2 regions of the Streptomyces sp. NPDC001920 genome follow, and region 1 is predicted to be linked to the other one. Evidence: predicted binding sites of a transcription regulator. Region 1 holds the regulator's gene; the other holds the start of a gene.

Region 1 (10,179 bases):
CGCTGGAGCACGAGATCACCGAGCGCAGGCGGTTGTCCATCGAACTGTCCGACGTTTTCGCGCCGTTCATGGCTCTCAGTACCCAGGCGACCACCAGTGACTCGATCACCGTGCTGGAAGGCAGCGACCGGATCAACGCGGCGCTCAACCTCGCCACCGCCCAGTGCCAGACCGAGATGCTCACGGTGCAGCCGAGCGGCCACCGGCCCGAGCGCAGCCTCATCCAGGGACTCGAACGTGACCGGCCGCTGATCGAACGCGGGGTACGCATCAGGACCCTCTACCCGCACACGGCCCGCTACAGCCCCGAGAGACTGGCCTACGTCGACCAGCTCTCCGACGGCAAGGTCGAGTACCGGACCATCGACGGAGTGGTCGAGCGGCTCATCATCTGCGACGAGACCACGGCCTTCATCCCCATCCGGGACGACCAGAAAGTCGCCCTGGAACTCCGTCACCGAGGGCTGATCGGTTACCTGATCAAGGTCTTCGAGTTCATGTGGGACCGAGCGGTTCCGCTGAGCGCGGGCGCTCCCTACGAGACCGCCCCCGACGGGATCACGGAGATCCAGCACTCCATCGCCAAACTCCTGGTGGAAGGACACGTCGACGAGGCCATAGCGCGCCGGCTCGGCATGAACGTGCGCACCTGCCGAGCGCACATCGCGAAACTGGCCACGGCCCTGGGCAGCGGCAGCCGTGCTCAACTCGGCTACCTCATAGCCCAGTCGGGGATCCTGCAACAGGACCAGTCGGCGCCGGCCGGAGGCAGACCCGAGTGAGCGAGGCGCACACGCACGGAGCGGAGGCGCTGTGCCGGGCGGGCAGGACCCTGTACGAACAGGCCCTGCGTGAGGGACGCGTGCCCGTCGAGCGCGGCGAAGACGCCCCCTGCCTCGTCGACCTCGGCCTGTTGCGCCCGCCCTCGACGCCTTCGACCGTCTCTGGCGCCTGGCCACCCCGATGTACCCCGAGGCGGTCCAGCAGCCCAGTCTGCACGGCGTCACCCCGCGCCAGCGCGCCATAGCCGCCCTTCTCGTCGAAGGCCACACCGACGCCGTCATGGCCGACCGCCTCGGCATGAACGTGCGCACCGCCCGCGTCCACATCGCCAAGCTCGCGGCGACGCTGGGCAGTGAGAGCCGGGCCCAGCTCGGCTACCTCATCGGCCGGTCGGGGATTCTTGACCGGGAATCCCCGGCATCCGCGGAACCCCGGCCACGTCGGGCACGCTGACCACCGCGGACTCGGACGACGACACGCGAGGCCGGTCCAGCCCCACCTGCGCGATCCGCACCCCGAGCTGCGTACGGCTCGCCGCGCCCAGCGTCTCCGACAACCGCGCGATGTGCGCCCGGCACGTCCGGACGCTTATCCCCAGCCGCTCCGCGATCACCGCGTCCTGATGCCCCTCGGCGAGCAGCGTGGCGATGGACTGCTCACGGTGGGAGATGCCCTCGATGCCGGTGTCGGGGAGGGGCGCGGTCAGCGGGATCGCCAGCCGCCAGAGCCTCTCGAACACCGTCACCAGGTAGTGCACCAGCCCCGGATGCCGCAGCTCCAGAGCCATCGTGCGGTCGGCGTTCGCGGGGATGAAGGCCACCGTGCGGTCGAAGAGGATCAGCCGGTCGATCACCTCGTCCAGCGTGCGGGCCTCCACCGCATCGCCCATGAGTTCCAGGTAGTTGAGCAGGCCTTGGCCGTGCCGGGCGACATGCGTGTACAGGTCGCGCATCCGCACGCCGCGCCCACGCAACGCCAACGCCCGGTGCAGGCCCTCGGTCAGTTCGTGCTCGGGGCGGATACCGCCGGGCTGCACGGTCAGCACCTCCGCCGTGCACGCCTCCGTCGCCGCGTCCAGGGCCGCCTGGATGCGGGAGGGGCCGTCCAGCACCCGGATCGCCGTGCCCTCCGCGCCGGCCGCCTGCGGCTGCTGCGGGCCCAGCCCGGCGTACCACTCGAAGGCCGCCACCGCCGAACCGACCCGCCGCTGACTCGCGCTGACCTCGTCGTACACCCCGCGCAACAGCCGCGTCATGACCTCCTGCGGGGACGTCGGCACCAGCCAGTCCATGTCGTCGGGGTCGGGGTGCAGCAACGCGAGTTCCAGCAGGCAGGGCACCGGCTCCGCATCCCGGCGCGGCACCCGGCCGCGCCGTACGGCCCGGGAATACACGCGATCCCCGGCCTCGCACAGCCGGTCGGCACCGTGTGGATGCTCCTCCGTCCCGTGCCCGGCCATCGCCCGTCCACCCCCGGTCCTTGCCTCTTTCGCCGGCTCGCTCACCTCCGGAGCGCGGTGTCGACACCCTTGCCGGGACAGCCCTGCGAGGCGTGGCCATGGTCGAAGGCCACCGTGGGCAGCCCTTCGGCCCTACGGTTCGCTCGCGCTTCCGCAGCGCAACTATGCGCGGACAGGCCGTGCTCCGCAACACGGCTCACGCCGGGAGGGGTGCCGTTGGATACCGGTACGTCCCGGTATCTCCGGGCCTCCGCACGCCGGGTTGCAACAAGCTGATGGGGTGGCCCCCGCGTCGCCGTACGTCCGCCTGACGGCCGCGACAGGGAACGTCACACTCGCGAACACCGTGCCGGGAGGGGGTGAGAAGAGCAGCGGGTGCGGCGGCAGGAGAAGGAACAACCGCACGCACCCGCAAAGGAGTCGGCTGACGTCACCCGCCGAGCCCGATCTCCGAGCAAGCCGCCCTGTACTTGGCGGTGCAGATGTCGGAAAGCTCGTAGATGCCGTCGGCGACGACGGTCTCCTTGATGTTGTCCTCGGTCAGCGCGACCACGGGCACCAGCAGGGCCGGGATGCCCTTGTGGGTCGGGCTGTCGACCTGGTCCTGGGTGAGCGAGTCGAACTGGATGTCCTTGCCCTGGACCTTGGCCACGGCCATCTCCGCGGCGCTCTCGGCCTCCTGCGGGTAGGACTTGTACACGCTCATGTACTGCTCACCGGCGATGATCCGCTGCACGGCGTCCAGTTCGGCGTCCTGCCCGGTGATCGGCGGCAGCTTGGTCACGCCCGCGGCCTTGAGGGCCTTGATGACTCCGGCGGCCATGCCGTCGTTGGCGGAGTAGACGCCCTTGAGGTTGTTGACGCCGATGGCCTCGATGGCCTGGGCCATGTTGGCCTGGGCGTTCTCCGGCTTCCAGTCCTTGGTGTCGTAGGTCCTGGCGATGTCGACCGCGCCCTTGAGCTCGGAGAGGGCACCCGCCTTGAACTGCGCGGCGTTCGGGTCGGTGGGCGAGCCGTTCATCATGACGATCTTGTCGGACGAGTCGATGCTGGAGCCGCCCATGGCCTCCAGCAGGGAGCGGCCCTGCACCTCGCCGACGAGTTCGTTGTCGAAGGAGACGTACGCCTCGATGGGTCCCTCGGCCAGGCGGTCGTAGGCGATGACCGGGATGCCGGCGTCCTTGGCCTTCTGCACGCCGTCGGCGATGGCGTGCGAGTCGACGGCGTCCAGCAGGATCACGTCGACCTGGTCGTCGATCATCTTCTGCAGCTGGCTCGCCTGCTTGGCCGCGTCCGCGTCGGCGTTCAGGTAGACGACCTTGCCCTGCTTGTCGGTGAGCTCCTGGACCTTGTTCCTGATGATGGGGTAGTCGAACTTGTCGTAGCGCGTGTTCGCCGTCTCCGGCAGCAGCAGCCCCACGGTGACGTCGTTGCCCTTGGTCGGGCTCGCCGCGCTGCTGTCCCCACTGACCCCCAGCGTCCCGCACGCGGTCAGCGAAAGGGTCATCGTGGACGCGGCGGCCACGGCGGTGGCGAGACGACGCGTGGGGCGCATGGAACGCATAGAGGAGCTCACTTCTGGTGCCATCGGGACACGGGCGCCAATGCGCCCAGATGTCTGAAAAGACAACGCGGCGACGGCCCCCAGCGTCAAGCGGAATGACTTAACGAGTGCGCAACACCACGCTCCGCTGCGCATGTGAAGACATGACGGAACCCCTCCAAACGCCCTTTACGCCCCCTCCACCGAACCGCGATCGCATGGAAGGCGAGATCCACACAACCGACTCCATTCCGCGCGAGTCGCGATCAGAGCGGCTTGCCGACCGCCGTCCCGCATTCGATCAGAGGAACGAATGAACCCAGCCAGGCGCACGGTCGCCGCGGTCACGGCAGGAAAGGCGCCTTTCCTGGCATACAGCGCGCAACGGGTTTCGAAGGGCGATATCAGCTGGAACCGGGACACGGACGACTCCCCTCGACGGCGGCCGCAGGATCGGCACGGGGAAGGACGTGCGGGCCTCAGGACCGGTCGGCCACCGCAACGGTCGACCGGCCGCGTCTGAGAAGATCATCCTCATGACGCCCACCGAAACCCCCGTCGAGGACAGCCTGTTCGGCCCGCTGACCGTCCATCTGGACACCGAGCGCGGTCATGTCGTCGTCGAGGGCGAGGCGGTCCCGCGGATCGTACTGAGCCGCGCAGCCGGTACCGAGGCCGAGGAGCACATCCCCGTCGGCACCCGGACCGCCGGCCGGCTCACGCTCACCGTCGACGGCGAGGAGGCCGGCCTGTACCCGGCGGAGGGAGGGCTGACCCGGCGTTCGTACCGGGTCGACGTCCGGTACGCGGGACACGTCTGGCGGCTGGTGCCCGACTCCCTGCCGGACAGCCGCCTGCTGCGGAACGGGCGGCGGCTCGCCGCTCTCACCTGCGAGGGCGACGGCAGGGTGGTGGCCGAGTGGCGGGCGGACGCGGCGCCAAAGGCCCTGGACGCGGCTCTCGGGTACGCCCTCGCCGCCGCGTTCGGCACCGGCGCGCAGCCCATGTGGATGCTGGTCGCGGACGCGATCGGACAGCTCATCCCCTGAAGTCCGCGACGCGTACGCGCAAAGGGGCCCGGAGGTCATCCCTCCGGGCCCCTTGTCGCTCTCGCGCCCTGCTCAGTCCCTGGCCTTCTTCGGCCGCCACACCACCAGCGCGCTGGTCTGCTGCACCTCCTGGTACGGCACCAGGTCGCGGCGGTACGACGCGTGCACCGCCGCCTCGCGCTGCTGCATCGCCGCCGCCGCGCCGTCGAGGGCCGCCTGCATCTCGGCGATCCGGGACTGGAGCGCGGCGACCTGGTTCTCCAGTTCGATGATGCGCTTGATACCGGCCAGGTTGATGCCCTCGTCCTGCGACAACTGCTGCACCTGCCGGAGCAGTTCGATGTCGCGGGCCGAGTAACGCCGGCCCCGGCCGGCCGTGCGGTCGGGGGACACGAGGCCCAGGCGGTCGTACTGGCGCAGGGTCTGCGGGTGCAGGCCGGACAGCTGGGCCGCCACCGAAATGACGTAGACCGGGGTCTCCTCGGTCAGTTCATACGGGTTGCGTCGACGACCGTCCATCTGTCTCATGCTCCCTTCGCGGCCTGGAACAGCTCCGCCCGCGGGTCCTCACCCGCGGTTGCCTCGCGATACGCCTCAAGCGCGTCACGAGCCTTCCCCGAAAGGTCCTTCGGGACACTCACCTCGACGGTGACCAGCAGGTCACCGCGGGTGCCGTCCTTGCGGACCGCGCCCTTGCCCCGCGCCCGCATGGTGCGGCCGTTGGGTGTGCCGGGCGGCAGTTTCAGCGTGACCGGCGGTCCGCCCAGGGTGGGGACCCTGACCTCACCGCCGAGGGCCGCCTCCGTGAAGGTCACGGGGACGGTCACCGTGAGGTTGTCGCCCTTGCGCCCGAACACCGGGTGCTCGCCGACGTGCACGGTCACGTAGAGGTCACCCGCCGGGCCGCCGCGCTCACCGGGCGCGCCCTTGCCGCGCAGCCGGATGCGCTGGCCGTCCGACACCCCGGCCGGGATGCGGACCTGCATGGTCCGGGACGACTTGGCGCGCCCGCTGCCCTTGCAGTCCAGGCACGGGTGCTCGGCGATCAGGCCGCGCCCCTTGCAGTCCGGGCACGGGTCGGTCAGGGAGAACCCGCCGCCCGAGCCCCGCGCCACCTGGCCGGTGCCCACACACGTCGGGCACACCCTCGGCGTGCCGTTCTTGTCACCGGTGCCCGCACAGGCCTTGCAGGGAGACTGCGAGGACATGCGCAGCGGGACCGTCGCCCCCTCGATCGCCTCGGTGAAGCTGAGGGTGACCTCGGTGTCGATGTCCTGGCCGCGCCGGGGCTGGGTGCGGGTCGTGCCCGTACCGCCCCGGTTGAACAGGCCCCCGAAGACGTCACCGAGGCCGCCGCCGAAGCCGCCGGCTCCTTGCTGGCCGCCCTGGGCGCCGCCTCCGAAGAGGTCGCCCAGGTCGAAGTTGAAGGAGCCGCCCGCGCCGCCCGGTCCCGGACGGAAGCCGCCGTTGCCGAAGAGGGCGCGAGCCTCGTCGTACTCCTTGCGCTTCTTGGGGTCGCCGAGGACGTCGTTCGCCTCGGAGATCTCCTTGAAGCGCTCCTCGGCCCTGGCGTTGCCCTTGTTGGCGTCCGGGTGGTACTCGCGGGCGAGCTTGCGGTACGCCTTCTTGATCTCGGCCTCGGTGGCGTCCTTGGGGACGCCGAGGACCTTGTAGTAGTCCTTCTCGATGAAGTCCTTGGTGCTCATCCTCGACGTCCCTCCTTCCCTGTCGAGTTCGTCAGTCCAACGTCAGCCCTCGTCCGGGCCACCGCTCTCCTTGTCGTCGGCCGCCGCGTTCTCGTCGGACTCCTCGGTCTTGACGGTCTGCGCGCCCGGCTGGGGCTCGGCGACGGCCACCCGCGCGGGGCGGATGGTGCGCTCGCCGATGCGGTACCCGGGCTGCAGGATCGCCACGCAGGTCGTCTCGGTGACGTCCGGCGCGTAGGAGTGCATCAGGGCCTCGTGGATCGTCGGGTCGAAGGGCTCGCCCTCCTTGCCGAACTGCTGCAGGCCCATCTTCGCCGCGACGGTCTCCAGCGACTCCGCGACGGACTTGAATCCGCCGACGAGCTCGCCGTGCTCCCGCGCGCGGCCGATGTCGTCGAGCACGGGCAGGAGCTCGGTCAGGAGGTTCGCGATGGCGATCTCCTTGACCGTGATCCGGTCACGCTCGACGCGGCGGCGGTAGTTCTGGTACTCGGCCTGGAGCCGCTGGAGGTCCGCGGTGCGCTCACCGAGCGCGGTGCGCACCTGGTCCAGCTGGGCCACCAGGCCCGCGTCTGCTGCTCCGTCCCCGGCCGGGGCCGCTCCCTCGCTGTTCGACGAGGGCGCGGCCTTCGACTCGGCGTCGTCAGGGGTGGCGCCGGAGGGGACGTCGGGCTTCTCCTCGAAGCCCGGGGTCTCCTCCGTCATTACGCGGCACCGTCCTTGCGCTCGTCGTCCACGATCTCGGCGTCCACGACGTCGTCGTCGGCGGGCTTGCCACCCTGGGCGGCGCCCTCCGGACCACCCGCGGCCTGAGCGCCCTGGGCGTCGGCGTACATGGCCTGGCCGACCTTCTGGGAGACCGCGGCGACCTTCTCGGTGGCCGTGCGGATCTCGGCGGTGTCCTCGCCCTTGAGCGCGGTCTTCAGCTCCTCGACGGCGGACTCGACCTCGGTCTTGACCTCGGCGGGGACCTTGTCCTCGTTGTCCTTGAGGAACTTCTCCGTCTGGTAGACGAGCTGCTCGCCCTGGTTGCGGGTCTCGGCGGCCTCGCGGCGGCGGTGGTCCTCCTCCGCGTACTGCTCGGCCTCCTGGCGCATCCGGTCGACCTCGTCCTTCGGCAGCGAGGAGCCGCCGGTGACGGTCATCTTCTGCTCCTTGCCCGTGCCCAGGTCCTTGGCGGTCACGTGCATGATGCCGTTGGCGTCGATGTCGAAGGAGACCTCGATCTGCGGGACGCCGCGCGGCGCCGGCGGCAGACCGGTCAGCTCGAACATCCCGAGCTTCTTGTTGTACGCCGCGATCTCGCGCTCGCCCTGGTAGACCTGGATCTGCACGGACGGCTGGTTGTCCTCGGCCGTGGTGAAGATCTCGGACCGCTTGGTCGGGATCGTGGTGTTGCGCTCGATGAGCTTGGTCATGATGCCGCCCTTGGTCTCGATACCGAGGGACAGCGGGGTCACGTCGAGGAGCAGGACGTCCTTGACCTCACCCTTGAGGACACCGGCCTGGAGCGAGGCGCCGATGGCGACGACCTCGTCCGGGTTCACACCCTTGTTGGCCTCCTTGCCGCCGGTCAGCTCCTTGACGAGCTCGGCGACGGCGGGCATACGGGTCGAGCCACCGACGAGGACGACGTGGTCGATCTCGTTGATGGAGACGCCGGCGTCCTTCATGACGTTGAAGAACGGGGTCTTGCAGCGCTCCAGCAGGTCGGCCGTCAGCTGCTGGAACTGAGCCCGGGTGAGCTTCTCGTCCAGGTGCAGCGGGCCCTCGGCGGAGGCGGTGATGTAGGGCAGGTTGATCGAGGTCTCGGTGGACGAGGACAGCTCGATCTTGGCCTTCTCGGCGGCCTCACGCAGACGCTGCAGGGCCATCTTGTCCTTGGCGAGGTCCACGCCGTGACCGGACTTGAACTGCTGCACCAGGTAGTCGACGACGCGCTGGTCCCAGTCGTCACCACCGAGGTGGTTGTCACCGTTGGTGGCCTTCACCTCGACGACGCCGTCGCCGATCTCCAGCAGGGACACGTCGAAGGTGCCGCCACCGAGGTCGAAGACGAGGATCGTCTGGTCGTCCTTGTCGAGGCCGTACGCGAGCGCGGCCGCGGTGGGCTCGTTGACGATGCGCAGGACGTTCAGACCGGCGATCTCGCCGGCCTCCTTCGTCGCCTGGCGCTCGGAGTCGTTGAAGTAGGCCGGGACGGTGATGACCGCGTCCGTGACCTTCTCGCCCAGGTAGGACTCGGCGTCCCGCTTCAGCTTCTGGAGGATGAAGGCGGAGATCTGCTGCGGGTTGAAGGGCTTCCCGTCGAGCTCCATCTTCCAGTCGGTGCCCATGTGACGCTTCACGGACCGGATGGTCCGGTCGACGTTCGTGACCGCCTGACGCTTGGCGACCTCGCCGACGAGCACCTCACCGTTCTTGGCGAAGGCGACGACGGAAGGCGTGGTCCTGGCGCCCTCGGCGTTGGTGATGACGGTGGGCTCGCCGCCCTCCAGAACGCTGACGACGGAGTTAGTCGTGCCCAGGTCGATGCCGACCGCACGTGCCATGGTTGATTCCTCCAGCTGACTTGAGTGGAACGGACTCAAGTGTGCATGACGGCCTCCCCCCGGTCAACAGAGCTGAGTCCACCCCACTCAAGTCTTATCTGTTCCTTACACGCAACTAGCCTCTGACCTGCGTGGATGCCAGCCGACTGGATGTCCCCACGGGCCCCCTCTGGGGGAAGGAGGGTTGACGCCGAGGCCCGTAGACCTTGATCCGCAGCGATGCGAGTACGACGATCAGGGCCCCGGCCCCCACCCAGTACGCGCTCGACCGCGAGACCCATCCCATGTGCACCAGGACCCCGACGAGCACCCCGGAGAAGGCCAGCACCCCCAGCAGGACGGCGGCCCCCGGCGGGGTCAGGCCGAGCCGGCGCAGGCGATGGGCGAGATGGTCCGGTCCGCCGCGCAGCAGTGGCCGTCCGGCCAGCCTGCGGGACACCACCACGAGCAGGACGTCGGCGGTGACCAGGGCGGTGAGGGCGTAGAGGACACCCGCGCTCGCGGCCGGAGGGTGCCCGGCGCGGGTCATCACGGCCGACGAGGCGAGCACGAACCCGATGAACAGGGACCCGCACGATCCGAGACCGATGCGCGCGGGCGGCCAGTTGTGCATGAGGAAACCGGTCAGCGCGGCGGCCAGCACGCTCAGCAGTACGGCGAGTTCGTCCATCATCTCGGCCGCCGCGCAGACACCGACGCCGAAGGCGGTGACGACCCCGACGGTCCCGGCGAGCGCGTCCGCGTGGTCGAGCGCCTTGAAACCGAGGCTGACGACGACGATCCAGCCGATCGCCGGCACCCCGAACAGGAAGCCCGTCTCGCCGTACGGCACCACGCAGGCCGCCGCCACGGCCGTACCGCCGACCAGGAACCGCGCCTTCACCCGCCGCACGTCGGCGACCAGCCCGAGGAGGGCGACGGCGCCCGCGGCGATCAGCAGCCGTCTGATCTCGGGGCCCAGCGGGGCGACCCCCGCCCACTCCCAGGCGGCGACGACCAGGCAGGTGGTGAGGGCGACCCCCGTACCGCCGAGCAGCGGCAGGGGCCGCTGACGTCGACGGTCGACGATGCCGAGGCGCAGCGCGGG
Region 2 (10,179 bases), on a different contig from region 1:
CACGCCGCGCATCAGGTCGACCCGGGCGGAGAGGGCGGCTTCGGCGCGCCGGACGTCGGCGGCCAGGTCCCGGTCGGTGAAGGCGGGCTGGTCGGTGAGGGCCGCCAGGTACTTCTCGGCGTTGTTGACCTCGGGGCCGGTGACCGTGGAGTCGTACGAGGTACGCGCGGTCTTGAGGGCGGTGTCGTGGAACCCGGCGAGGGCGGCGTCGGAGCGCAGCCGGGCCTGCTGGGCGGCGGCGCTGAGGGCGGCGCGCTGCTTGGCGTCGGCCTCCGAGGAGGTCTTCCGGGTGGTCGCGAGCCCGGTGACCGGGTCGATGACCGTCTCGGTGGTGGTCGGCACGCTGAGGGCGGCGAGCAGCAGCCCCCGGGCGGCCGCGGCCTGCTGCACGGCGGAGTCCAGCTCGGCCAGGGCGTGGGCGCCGGCGCCCGCGCGCGGCGGCATCTGCTCGGCCAGCCGCTCGGCGAGCCGGTGCAGTTCGGTGATGGCGGCCGAATAGGCGGCGTGCGCCTCCAGCGCGGTGCTCTTGCCGGTGAGCGCGGACCGCCGCACGGCCGCGATGCCGTCGAGGTCGTCGCGCAGTGAGGCGGGTGTGTCGGTGTCGGTGCGCAGTTCCTCGACCTGCCGGTCGACGCGGGCGCTGCGCTGCTCGCTGGGCGCCTTGGACTTGGGGCGGCCGGCGGCGATGTAGGAGGTGACCTCGTCGCGTTCGTCGGCGAGGGAGTGGGCCAGGGTGAGCGCGTCCTCGGTCTGCTCGGCGAGGGTCACCAGTTCCTGGGAGTCGTGCAGTTGCCCGGAGGCGGCGACGATCGAGGGCGCACCGGCTCCGGCGATGGCGGCGGCCACCACGGCCACGGCGACGATCAGCCGGTTGCGCACGTGGGTGGGGCGCCCCTTGCCGGCGGGTGCGGCGTCGGTCGTGGTGCCGGGAGTGGGCTGCGTGGCCCCCGCGGAGGGCGACTGCTTGCCTGAGCGACGAGGCCGCATCTTCTGCACCGGTGCTCGCATTCCTGACTCGTGATACCCATGGGTTCGGATGACGCTTTGTCAACTACCGCTGACCTCGCGTGCACCCCTCCCCCAAGCTCTCGACTCTGCGCGAGCAGGGGGTGCCCTCACCGGTCCCCGACCCTCCCAGTGCCGGTGGGCAACGGTCGCGCATCACCTGACCCGCCACCCGAAGGAGTGAACCCCGGAGGGGAGTTGGCGGGCAAGTTCCTCTGGCTCGTGCACGGGCCTTGCGCGGCGGGCCGGTTGGACGTCTGCGGCGGGCGATGGCAGTATTCGCCGCCACGCCTGGCCGGAGCCGACCATTCCGCCGCAAATCCGGCGGCTGACCTGCGCGCCTACGCCCATTCGGCAACCGATGCAGGCCCTTTGCGAACCTTGTGAAGGGCTCGTGCAGACTGGCCGGATGCGAACTGAGCTTGTTTCGGCACCCGGCGATCCGGCCCGCCCCAACGAGGACTTCGCGAGTGTCGCGCTTCCCGCCTCGGGACAGGGCGGCGCGCTGGTGGTCCTGGACGGGGTGACGCCGCCGAGGGGTGAGACGGGTTGTCTGCATTCCGTCCCCTGGTTCACCGCACGGCTCGGCGGAGCACTGACCGAACTGACCGTTTCACTCCTGGATGTTCCCCTCGCAGATGTCCTGGCCCGTGCCATCGCACGTACCGCCGACTCCCACGCCGCAACCTGTGACCTTTCTCACCCACGCACCCCGCAGGCAACCGTCGCTCTGGCGCGGTGGACGGAGGCGACGGTCGAGTACCTGGTCCTGTCGGACTCCGCGCTTCTGACGGAGTCCCCCGACGGGGCGGTCACCGCCCACCTGGACGACCGTCTGGCCCTCCTCCCCCGCGCGTCGCTGGCCACGGACGCGATGATCGACGCCCACATCCGCAACAAGGAGGGCGGCTTCTTCACGGCCGCCGCGGATCCGACGGTGGCGGCACGGGCGGTGACGGGGGCGCTGCCGCGCACGGAGGTGCGGGCGCTGGCCGCCATGACCGACGGGGCGACGCGGTGGGTGGAGACGTTCCGCGAGGGGGACTGGGGGGACTGCTTCACCTTCGTACGGAAGGAAGGGGCGCGGGCGCTGGTGGAGCGGGTGCGGGCGCTGGAGGCGGCGGACGCCGAGGAGCGGGCGTTCCTCGGGCGGAGCAAGACGCATGACGACGCGACGGTCGTGTACGCGCAGTGGTGAGCGGCGGGAGCGCCCGGCGGCACCGCGGGCCCCGGCCGGGGGCTACTTCTCCATGCCCCGGTTCAACTGGTTGAGCAACCGCGCCAGCTCGGCCACCTCACCCCGGTCCCAGTGGGAGAGCTGCTCGACGTACCGCGCCCGCCGGGCCTCGCGCACCTTGGAGACCCGGCCGCGGCCCTCTTCCGTGAGGTGCACGAGCCATGCCCGCCCGTCGGCGGGGTCCGGCTCCCTGGCGACCAGGCCCAGGTCCTCCAGGGCCCGCAGCTGACGGGACATGGTGGCCTTGCCGACGCCGATGTAGGCCGCGAGCTCGGTGGCCCGCTGGCGGCCGCACTCACCCAGCCGGACCAACAGGCCGTACGCCGCGGGCTCCAGGTCCGGATGGACCTCGCGGGCCATCTCGCCCTGCTTGGCGCGGGCGCGCCGCAGGAGCACCGTCAACTCCCGTTCGAGATCGAGGAACTCGGGCCGGCCCGGGCCACCTCCGGGCACCCCGGATCCGACTCCCCGTCCGTCGCCGTTCCCGTTGTCGTGCACGTCAGCCCCTGCCTTGATTCCCGGTCCCGGGGATTTCGCCGACCGCCGCGGTCGTCACCCCTGCTCCTTCAGTATTTCGCAGGCCGGGACCGACGGCAGCCTCCGGATTCCGCTCCCACCTGCTGTTCTGCGTGCGTGACGGCAGCACCGAAACAGTCGAGCGGCATGTACGCGACATCACGGTAGCCGGAGCCGCGGCCCACTCCTCCACCGAGCGGTTCCGGGCCTTCGGAGGCACGCTGTTGCCCGTGCACAGACCTGAACCGCTTCGCGCCCGGGGCCCGTACCTCGCCGGGCTCCTGCTGCTCGCCCTCACCCTCCTCCTCACCACCCGGACCGCCCCCGCCGCCGCCCGCGACGAGGTCCCGCCCCGCGGCTCCGCCCACATGGGCATGGGGGTCGCGGCCCACGACGGCGTGCACGGCCTGCCCGCCGGCACCAAGGCCGCGCGGACCGAAGGCGTGGACGTATCCAGCCACCAGGGGTACGTCGACTGGCCGACCCTGTGGAACAGCGGGGTCAAGTGGGCCTACGCGAAGGCCACCGAGGGGACCTACTACACCAACCCCTACTTCGCCCAGCAGTACAACGGCTCCTACGACATGGGCATGATCCGGGGCGCGTACCACTTCGCCACCCCGGACACCACCGATGGAGCAACCCAGGCCGACTACTTCGTCGACCACGGCGGCGGCTGGTCCCGCGACGGCCGGACCCTGCCGGGCGTCCTCGACATCGAGTGGAACCCGTACGGGGACACCTGCTACGGCAGGACACCGAGCGCGATGGTCACCTGGATCCGCGACTTCCTGACCCGGTACAAGGCCCGCACCGGCCGCGACGCCGTCATCTACACGGCGACCAGCTGGTGGACCCGGTGCACCGGCAACCACAGCGGCTTCGCCACCGCCAACCCGCTGTGGATCGCCCGGTACGCGGCGACGGTGGGAGAGCTGCCCGCGGGCTGGAGCTACTACACGATGTGGCAGTACACCTCCTCCGGCCCGACGGTCGGCGACCACAACAAGTTCAACGGGGCACTGGACAGGCTGCAGGCGTTGGCCAACGGCTGACCCGGAGCCGTACCGCCCGCTGCCCAGGGCGAAGGCCCGGGCCTCCCTCACGGGACCCGGGCCCTGCCCCTCCGGCCGCGTCCGTCACGCCGCGACCGGAACCTCGGGGGCCGCGCCGTCGGTGGCCGGCGCCAGCGCCAGTTCCAGGACCTGGCAGACGTCGGTCACGGCGTGGACGTCGAGCTTGTCCAGCACCTCGGCCGGGACGTCGTCCAGGTCGGGCTCGTTGCGCTTGGGGATGATCACCGTGGTGACCCCCGCCCGGTGTGCGGCCAGCAGCTTCTGCTTCACCCCGCCGATGGGCAGGACGCGGCCGGTCAGCGAGACCTCACCCGTCATCGCCACGTCCGTGCGGACCAGCCGGCCGGAGAGCAGCGAGGCCAGTGCCGTCGTCATGGTGATGCCCGCGCTCGGGCCGTCCTTCGGCACCGCGCCCGCCGGGAAGTGGATGTGCACACCCCGGTCCTTGAGGTCGGCGACGGGCAGTTCGAGTTCGGCGCCGTGGGAGCGCAGGAAGGACAGGGCGATCTGCGCGCTCTCCTTCATCACGTCACCCAGCTGGCCGGTGAGGGTCAGGCCCGCCGCGCCCGTCTCCGGGTCGGCCAGCGACGCCTCCACGTACAGCACGTCGCCGCCAGCGCCCGTCACCGCCAGGCCCGTCGCCACGCCCGGCACGGCCGTGCGGCGCTCCGCCGGGTCCTGCGCGGACTCGGGCACGTGGTGCGGCCGGCCGATCAGGCCGCGCAGATCGCCGTCCGTGACGGTGAAGGGCAGCTCCCGCTCACCGAGTTCGTGCTGCGCCGCGACCTTGCGGAGCAGCCTCGCGATGGACCGCTCCAGGTTGCGGACGCCCGCCTCGCGCGTGTACTCACCGGCGAGCCTGCGCAGTGCTCCCTCCTCGATGGCCACCTCGTCCTTGTCCAGACCGGCCCGTTCCAGCTGGCGCGGGAGCAGGTGGTCACGGGCGATGACGACCTTCTCGTCCTCGGTGTAGCCGTCCAGGCGGACCAGCTCCATACGGTCGAGCAGCGCCTCCGGGATGGCCTCCAGGACGTTGGCGGTGGCGAGGAAGACCACGTCGGACAGGTCCAGCTCCACCTCCAGGTAGTGGTCCCGGAAGGTGTGGTTCTGGGCCGGGTCCAGTACCTCCAGCAGGGCGGCCGCCGGGTCCCCGCGGAAGTCGGACCCCACCTTGTCGATCTCGTCGAGGAGGACCACCGGGTTCATCGACCCCGCCTCCTTGATCGCCCGCACGATCCGTCCGGGCAGCGCCCCGACGTAGGTACGGCGGTGGCCGCGGATCTCGGCCTCGTCGCGGACACCGCCGAGGGCGACGCGGACGAACTTGCGCCCCATGGCGTGCGCGACGGACTCGCCGAGCGAGGTCTTGCCGACGCCTGGCGGGCCCACCAGGGCCAGCACGGCACCGCCGCGCCGCCCGCCGACGACGCCGAGCCCCCGGTCGGTTCGGCGCTTGCGCACCGCGAGGTACTCGGTGATCCGCTCCTTCACGTCCTCCAGGCCGGCGTGCTCGGCGTCCAGCACGGCCTTGGCGCCCTGGATGTCGTACGCGTCCTCGGTGCGCTCGTTCCACGGGAGTTCGAGAACGGTGTCCAGCCAGGTCCGGATCCATGACCCCTCGGGCGACTGGTCGCTCGCCCGCTCCAGCTTGTCGACCTCCTTGAGCGCGGCTTCACGCACCTTCTCCGGCAGGTCGGCGGCCTCCACGCGGGCGCGGTAGTCGTCGGACTCCTCGCCCTCCTTCTCGCCGTTCAGTTCGCGCAGTTCCTTGCGCACCGCCTCCAGCTGACGGCGCAGCAGGAACTCGCGCTGCTGCTTGTCGACGCCCTCCTGGACGTCCTTGGCGATGGTCTCGGCGACGTCCTGCTCGGCGAGGTGGTCGCGCAGTTGCCTGGTGGCGAGCCGGAGGCGGGCGACCGGGTCGGCGGTCTCCAGCAGCTCCACCTTCTGTTCGGTCGTCAGGAAGGGCGAGTATCCGGAGTTGTCGGCGAGCTGGGACACGTCGTCGATGGCCTGGACGCGGTCCACGACCTGCCAGGCTCCGCGCTTGCGCAGCCAGGCGGTGGCGAGTGCCTTGTACTCCTTGACCAGTTCGGCGACCTGTCCGGGCAGCGGTTCGGGCGCGCTCTCGTCGACCCGCGTCCCCTCGACCCACAGCGCGGCACCCGGCCCGGTCGTGCCGGCCCCGATCCGCACGCGGCCCCGGCCGCGGATCAGGGCGCCGGGGTCACCGTCGGCCAGCCGGCCGACCTGCTCGACGGTGCCGAGCACACCGGTGCTCGCGTACGTCCCGTCGATGCGCGGCACCAGCAGAACCCGTGGCTTCCCCGGCTGCGACCGGGCGGCGGCCTGAGCGGCCTCCACCGCGGCGCGCACATCGGCGTCGTTCAAGTCCAGCGGGACCACCATCCCGGGCAGCACGACCTCGTCGTCGAGCGGCAGCACGGGCAGGGTGAGCGGTGTGAACGCCGTGGACTCAGCAGCCATGATCTCCCCTTCGGCAGTCAAGTTGAGTTATGCCGACTCAATGCACGGGGGGACCCGAATGTTCCCCGACCCACGTTCGCTGTGAGCGATCATCGTTGCCACGGGCTGTGACCTGGGGTTTCCCGGAGTCGGGTGGAGCTCCGGCCGCCCGGGGCAGGCCCGCCCCCACCGTCTGCTCCGCCCCTGCGGGTAATTCCCTCGGCCCGCCCACGCCGAGCTGACAGGATGGCCGGATGCCCACTTCGTACGACATCCCGGAAGTACTGGACCGTCGCGAAGGCCCTCACGGCGAGGTCGCCCTGCGGCGGCACGGCGAGTTGCTGCAGATCATCGCCAACGGCTGCTTCCTGATGGACACCTCCGACGGGCGCTCGGAGCGGCTCCTCGTGGACGCGGCGCTCGGCGCGCTGGACGATCGCGCGCAGCCGGCGGTGCTGATCGGAGGGCTCGGCGTCGGGTTCTCGCTCGCACACGCCGCGGCCGATCCCCGCCCCGGCCGCATCACCGTCGTGGAGCGCGAGCGCGCGATTATCGACTGGCATCTCGACGGACCGCTGTCCCACTTCTCCGCCGACGCCCTCGCCGACCCGCTCACCGAGATTGTGGAATCGGATCTGGTGGCGTACGTGCATGAGACTTCCGCCACGTACGACGCCCTGTGCCTCGACATCGACAACGGCCCCGGCTGGACCGTCACGGAGGGCAACGACAGCCTGTACTCACCGGCCGGACTGGCCGCCTGCGCAGGGGCGTTGAGACCGGGCGGGGTGCTGGCCGTATGGTCCGCCCAGCCCTCTCCGGAATTCGAAGAAACCTTGCGTAATGCCGGATTCCAGCAGGTGCGTACCGAAGAGATCCCCGTTGCCCGGGGCGTTCCGGACGCCGTGCACCTCGGCGTCCGACCTGGATAGCCCTGGCGCGGTGACTCCCCGTACTCTGCTGCTCTGACGCGGATCATTCAAGCGTCAATCGCAAGCATGCGCAGGCATATGCAGTCACAGGAATCACCCCACGGATTCCGGAAAGCAACTTTGGGGCGGGCGATGGAGCAGACACACACCTCCCACAACGGCACGACGGCGACCCCTGGCGCACAGCGCCGGGTCCTCGTGGTCGAGGACGATCCGACCATCGTGGACGCCATCGCGGCCCGCCTGCGCGCCGAGGGCTTCCTCGTGCAGACCGCGGGTGACGGTCCGGCGGCCGTCGACACGGCGGAGGCATGGCAGCCCGACCTGCTGATCCTCGACATCATGCTCCCCGGCTTCGACGGCCTGGAGGTCTGCCGCCGGGTGCAGGCCCAGCGGCCGGTGCCGGTACTGATGCTGACCGCGCGCGACGACGAGACGGACATGCTGGTCGGGCTCGGTGTCGGCGCGGACGACTACATGACGAAGCCGTTCTCGATGCGGGAACTGGCGGCCCGGGTGCACGTGCTGCTGCGCCGCGTCGAGCGGGCGGCCCTGGCGGCCACGACCCCGCGCTCCGGCATCCTGCGGCTCGGCGAGCTGGAGATCGACCACGCGCAGCGGCGCGTGCGGGTGCGCAGTGAGGATGTTCACCTCACGCCCACCGAGTTCGACCTCCTGGTGTGCCTGGCGAACACCCCGCGCGCCGTCCTCTCCCGCGAGCAGCTGCTCGCCGAGGTGTGGGACTGGGCGGACGCCTCCGGCACCCGGACCGTCGACAGCCACATCAAGGCGCTGCGCCGGAAGATCGGGGCCGAGCGGATCCGCACCGTGCACGGCGTGGGCTACGCCCTGGAGACACCGACGCCATGAGCGACGGGCCGGCCGCGCGGAGAGGCCCCGGGGAACCCTGGGCCGGCGTCAGTCCGTTCTCGATCAAGACCAAGCTCGGCGCGCTGGTCGTCATCTCGGTGCTGATCACGACAGGGCTGTCGATGATCGCCGTGCGCACCCAGACGGAGCTGCGCTTCATCACGGTCTTCTCGATGATCGCCACACTGCTCATCACGCAGTTCGTGGCCCATTCGCTCACCGCTCCGCTGGACGAGATGAACGCGGTGGCCCGGTCCATCTCGCACGGCGACTACACCCGCCGGGTGCAGGACAACCGCCGCGACGAGCTGGGCGATCTCGCCGAGACGATCAACCTCATGGCCGACGAGCTGGAAGCCCAGGACCAGCAGCGCAAGGAGCTGGTGGCGAACGTCTCGCACGAGTTGCGCACCCCCATCGCGGGCCTGCGAGCGGTCCTGGAGAACGTGGTCGACGGCATCGCCGAGGCCGACCCGGAGACCATGCGTACGGCACTGAAGCAGACCGAGCGGCTGGGCCGCCTGGTGGAGACGCTCCTGGACCTGTCCCGGCTGGACAACGGCGTCGTACCCCTGCGCACACGGCGTTTCGAGGTCTGGCCGTATCTCTCGGGCGTGCTGAAGGAGGCCAACATGGTCGCCTCCGCGCGTGCCGGCATGGCCTCGGGCTCCGGAAGCCACACCCGCACCGACGTCCATCTGCACCTGGACGTCTCCCCACCGGAGCTGACCGCGCACGCCGACCCCGAGCGCATCCACCAGGTCGTCGCCAACCTCATCGACAACGCGATCAAGCACAGCCCGCCGCACGGCCGCGTGACCGTCAAGGCACGGCGCGGGGACCACCCGGAGTCGCTGGTGCTGGAGGTCCTGGACGAGGGTCCGGGCATTCCGAGGTCGGACTGGCACCGGGTCTTCGAGCGGTTCAACCGGGGTGCCGTCAGCAGGCCGCACGGGCCGGGCAGTGACGGCGGTACGGGTCTGGGGCTGGCGATCGCGCGCTGGGCCGTCGATCTGCACGGCGGGCGGATCGGTGTGGCCGAATCCGAGCGGGGTTGCCGGATCCTGGTCACGCTCCCGGGGCAGCCTTCTTTGCCAAGTTGACGTAAAGTTCGAAGCGGAGCCACAAGATCCATGTGCGTCCGGACGGGCGGACACGTGTGATCAGGCACAGGCCCGCACGTTCGCCGTGCCGAGGCCCGCCTCATCCTTCCCATTCGAAGCGGAACCACGCTTGTTTCCCGCCATTTCCGGGCCCGAAACACGCTTTCAGATGTGACTTACACGACGATGACCTTGCCCGGCCTGACCTTCCCGGCCATGGAGGCGTAGCCTTTATTCCCGCTGTCCATCACCTTGTGAAGCGGAAGAGGGCGGTTGCCGCCGTGTCGCCACAGTCCCCCAGTAACTCGAGCATCTCGACCGACGCCGACCAAGCGGGCAAGAACCCCGCTGCCGCGTTCGGTCCGAACGAGTGGCTCGTCGACGAGATCTATCAGCAGTACCTCCAGGACCCGAATTCGGTAGACCGCGCCTGGTGGGACTTCTTCGCCGACTACAAGCCCGGGGCGGCCGCCGCCTCGGCTCCGGCGGGTACCGCGGCCACGGGGGCCGCGGAGACCACCAGTGCGGCTCCGGCCGCCCCGGCGACCCCGTCGGTTCCCGCGCCGGCCCCCACGGCTGCGAAGCCCGCGGCCGCCGCGCCCGCCGCTGCGGCCCCGGCCGCGGCGAAGCCCGCCGCCCCCGCTCCGGCCGCGAAGCCCGCTCAGCCGAAGAAGGCCGAGCCCGCCGCGGCCGCCGACGGTCCCGAGCTCGTGACGCTGCGCGGCCCGGCCGCCGCGGTCGCGAAGAACATGAACGCCTCCCTGGAGCTGCCGACGGCCACGTCCGTGCGCGCGGTGCCGGTGAAGCTGCTCTTCGACAACCGCATCGTCATCAACAACCACCTCAAGCGCGCCCGGGGCGGGAAGATCTCCTTCACGCACCTGATCGGCTACGCGATGGTGCAGGCCATCAAGGCCATGCCGTCGATGAACTACGCGTTCGGCGAGAAGGACGGCAAGCCGACGCTGATCAAG

Evidence for each region. Region 1 encodes HspR, which represses chaperone genes until heat shock. Its sites were predicted from a motif close to TTGAGNNNNNNNNNCTCAA; they were not measured.
Region 2: the regulator HspR is predicted to act here: its motif matches at 6,344-6,362, upstream of lon (endopeptidase La).

Annotation. Positions count from the first base shown of each region.
Region 1 is NZ_JBSFEP010000015.1:119,259-129,437, reverse strand. Features, by position in the region: gene ACWCPI_RS25975 (helix-turn-helix transcriptional regulator) at 1-782, shown strand, start outside; partial or broken gene ACWCPI_RS25970 (response regulator transcription factor) at 931-1,236, shown strand; gene ACWCPI_RS25965 (LuxR C-terminal-related transcriptional regulator) at 1,163-2,242, opposite strand; gene ACWCPI_RS25960 (sugar ABC transporter substrate-binding protein) at 2,673-3,806, opposite strand; gene ACWCPI_RS25955 (hypothetical protein) at 4,322-4,834, shown strand; gene ACWCPI_RS25950 (heat shock protein transcriptional repressor HspR) at 4,907-5,353, opposite strand; gene dnaJ (molecular chaperone DnaJ) at 5,359-6,540, opposite strand; gene grpE (nucleotide exchange factor GrpE) at 6,583-7,245, opposite strand; gene dnaK (molecular chaperone DnaK) at 7,245-9,092, opposite strand; gene ACWCPI_RS25930 (MraY family glycosyltransferase) at 9,208-10,179, opposite strand, start outside.
Region 2 is NZ_JBSFEP010000012.1:162,939-173,117, reverse strand. Features, by position in the region: gene ACWCPI_RS21900 (nitrate- and nitrite sensing domain-containing protein) at 1-1,008, opposite strand, end outside; gene ACWCPI_RS21895 (protein phosphatase 2C domain-containing protein) at 1,415-2,203, shown strand; gene ACWCPI_RS21890 (MarR family winged helix-turn-helix transcriptional regulator) at 2,246-2,740, opposite strand; gene ACWCPI_RS21885 (lysozyme) at 2,983-3,813, shown strand; gene lon (endopeptidase La) at 3,898-6,321, opposite strand; gene ACWCPI_RS21875 (spermidine synthase) at 6,555-7,232, shown strand; gene ACWCPI_RS21870 (response regulator transcription factor) at 7,365-8,102, shown strand; gene ACWCPI_RS21865 (sensor histidine kinase) at 8,099-9,205, shown strand; gene ACWCPI_RS21860 (multifunctional oxoglutarate decarboxylase/oxoglutarate dehydrogenase thiamine pyrophosphate-binding subunit/dihydrolipoyllysine-residue succinyltransferase subunit) at 9,487-10,179, shown strand, end outside.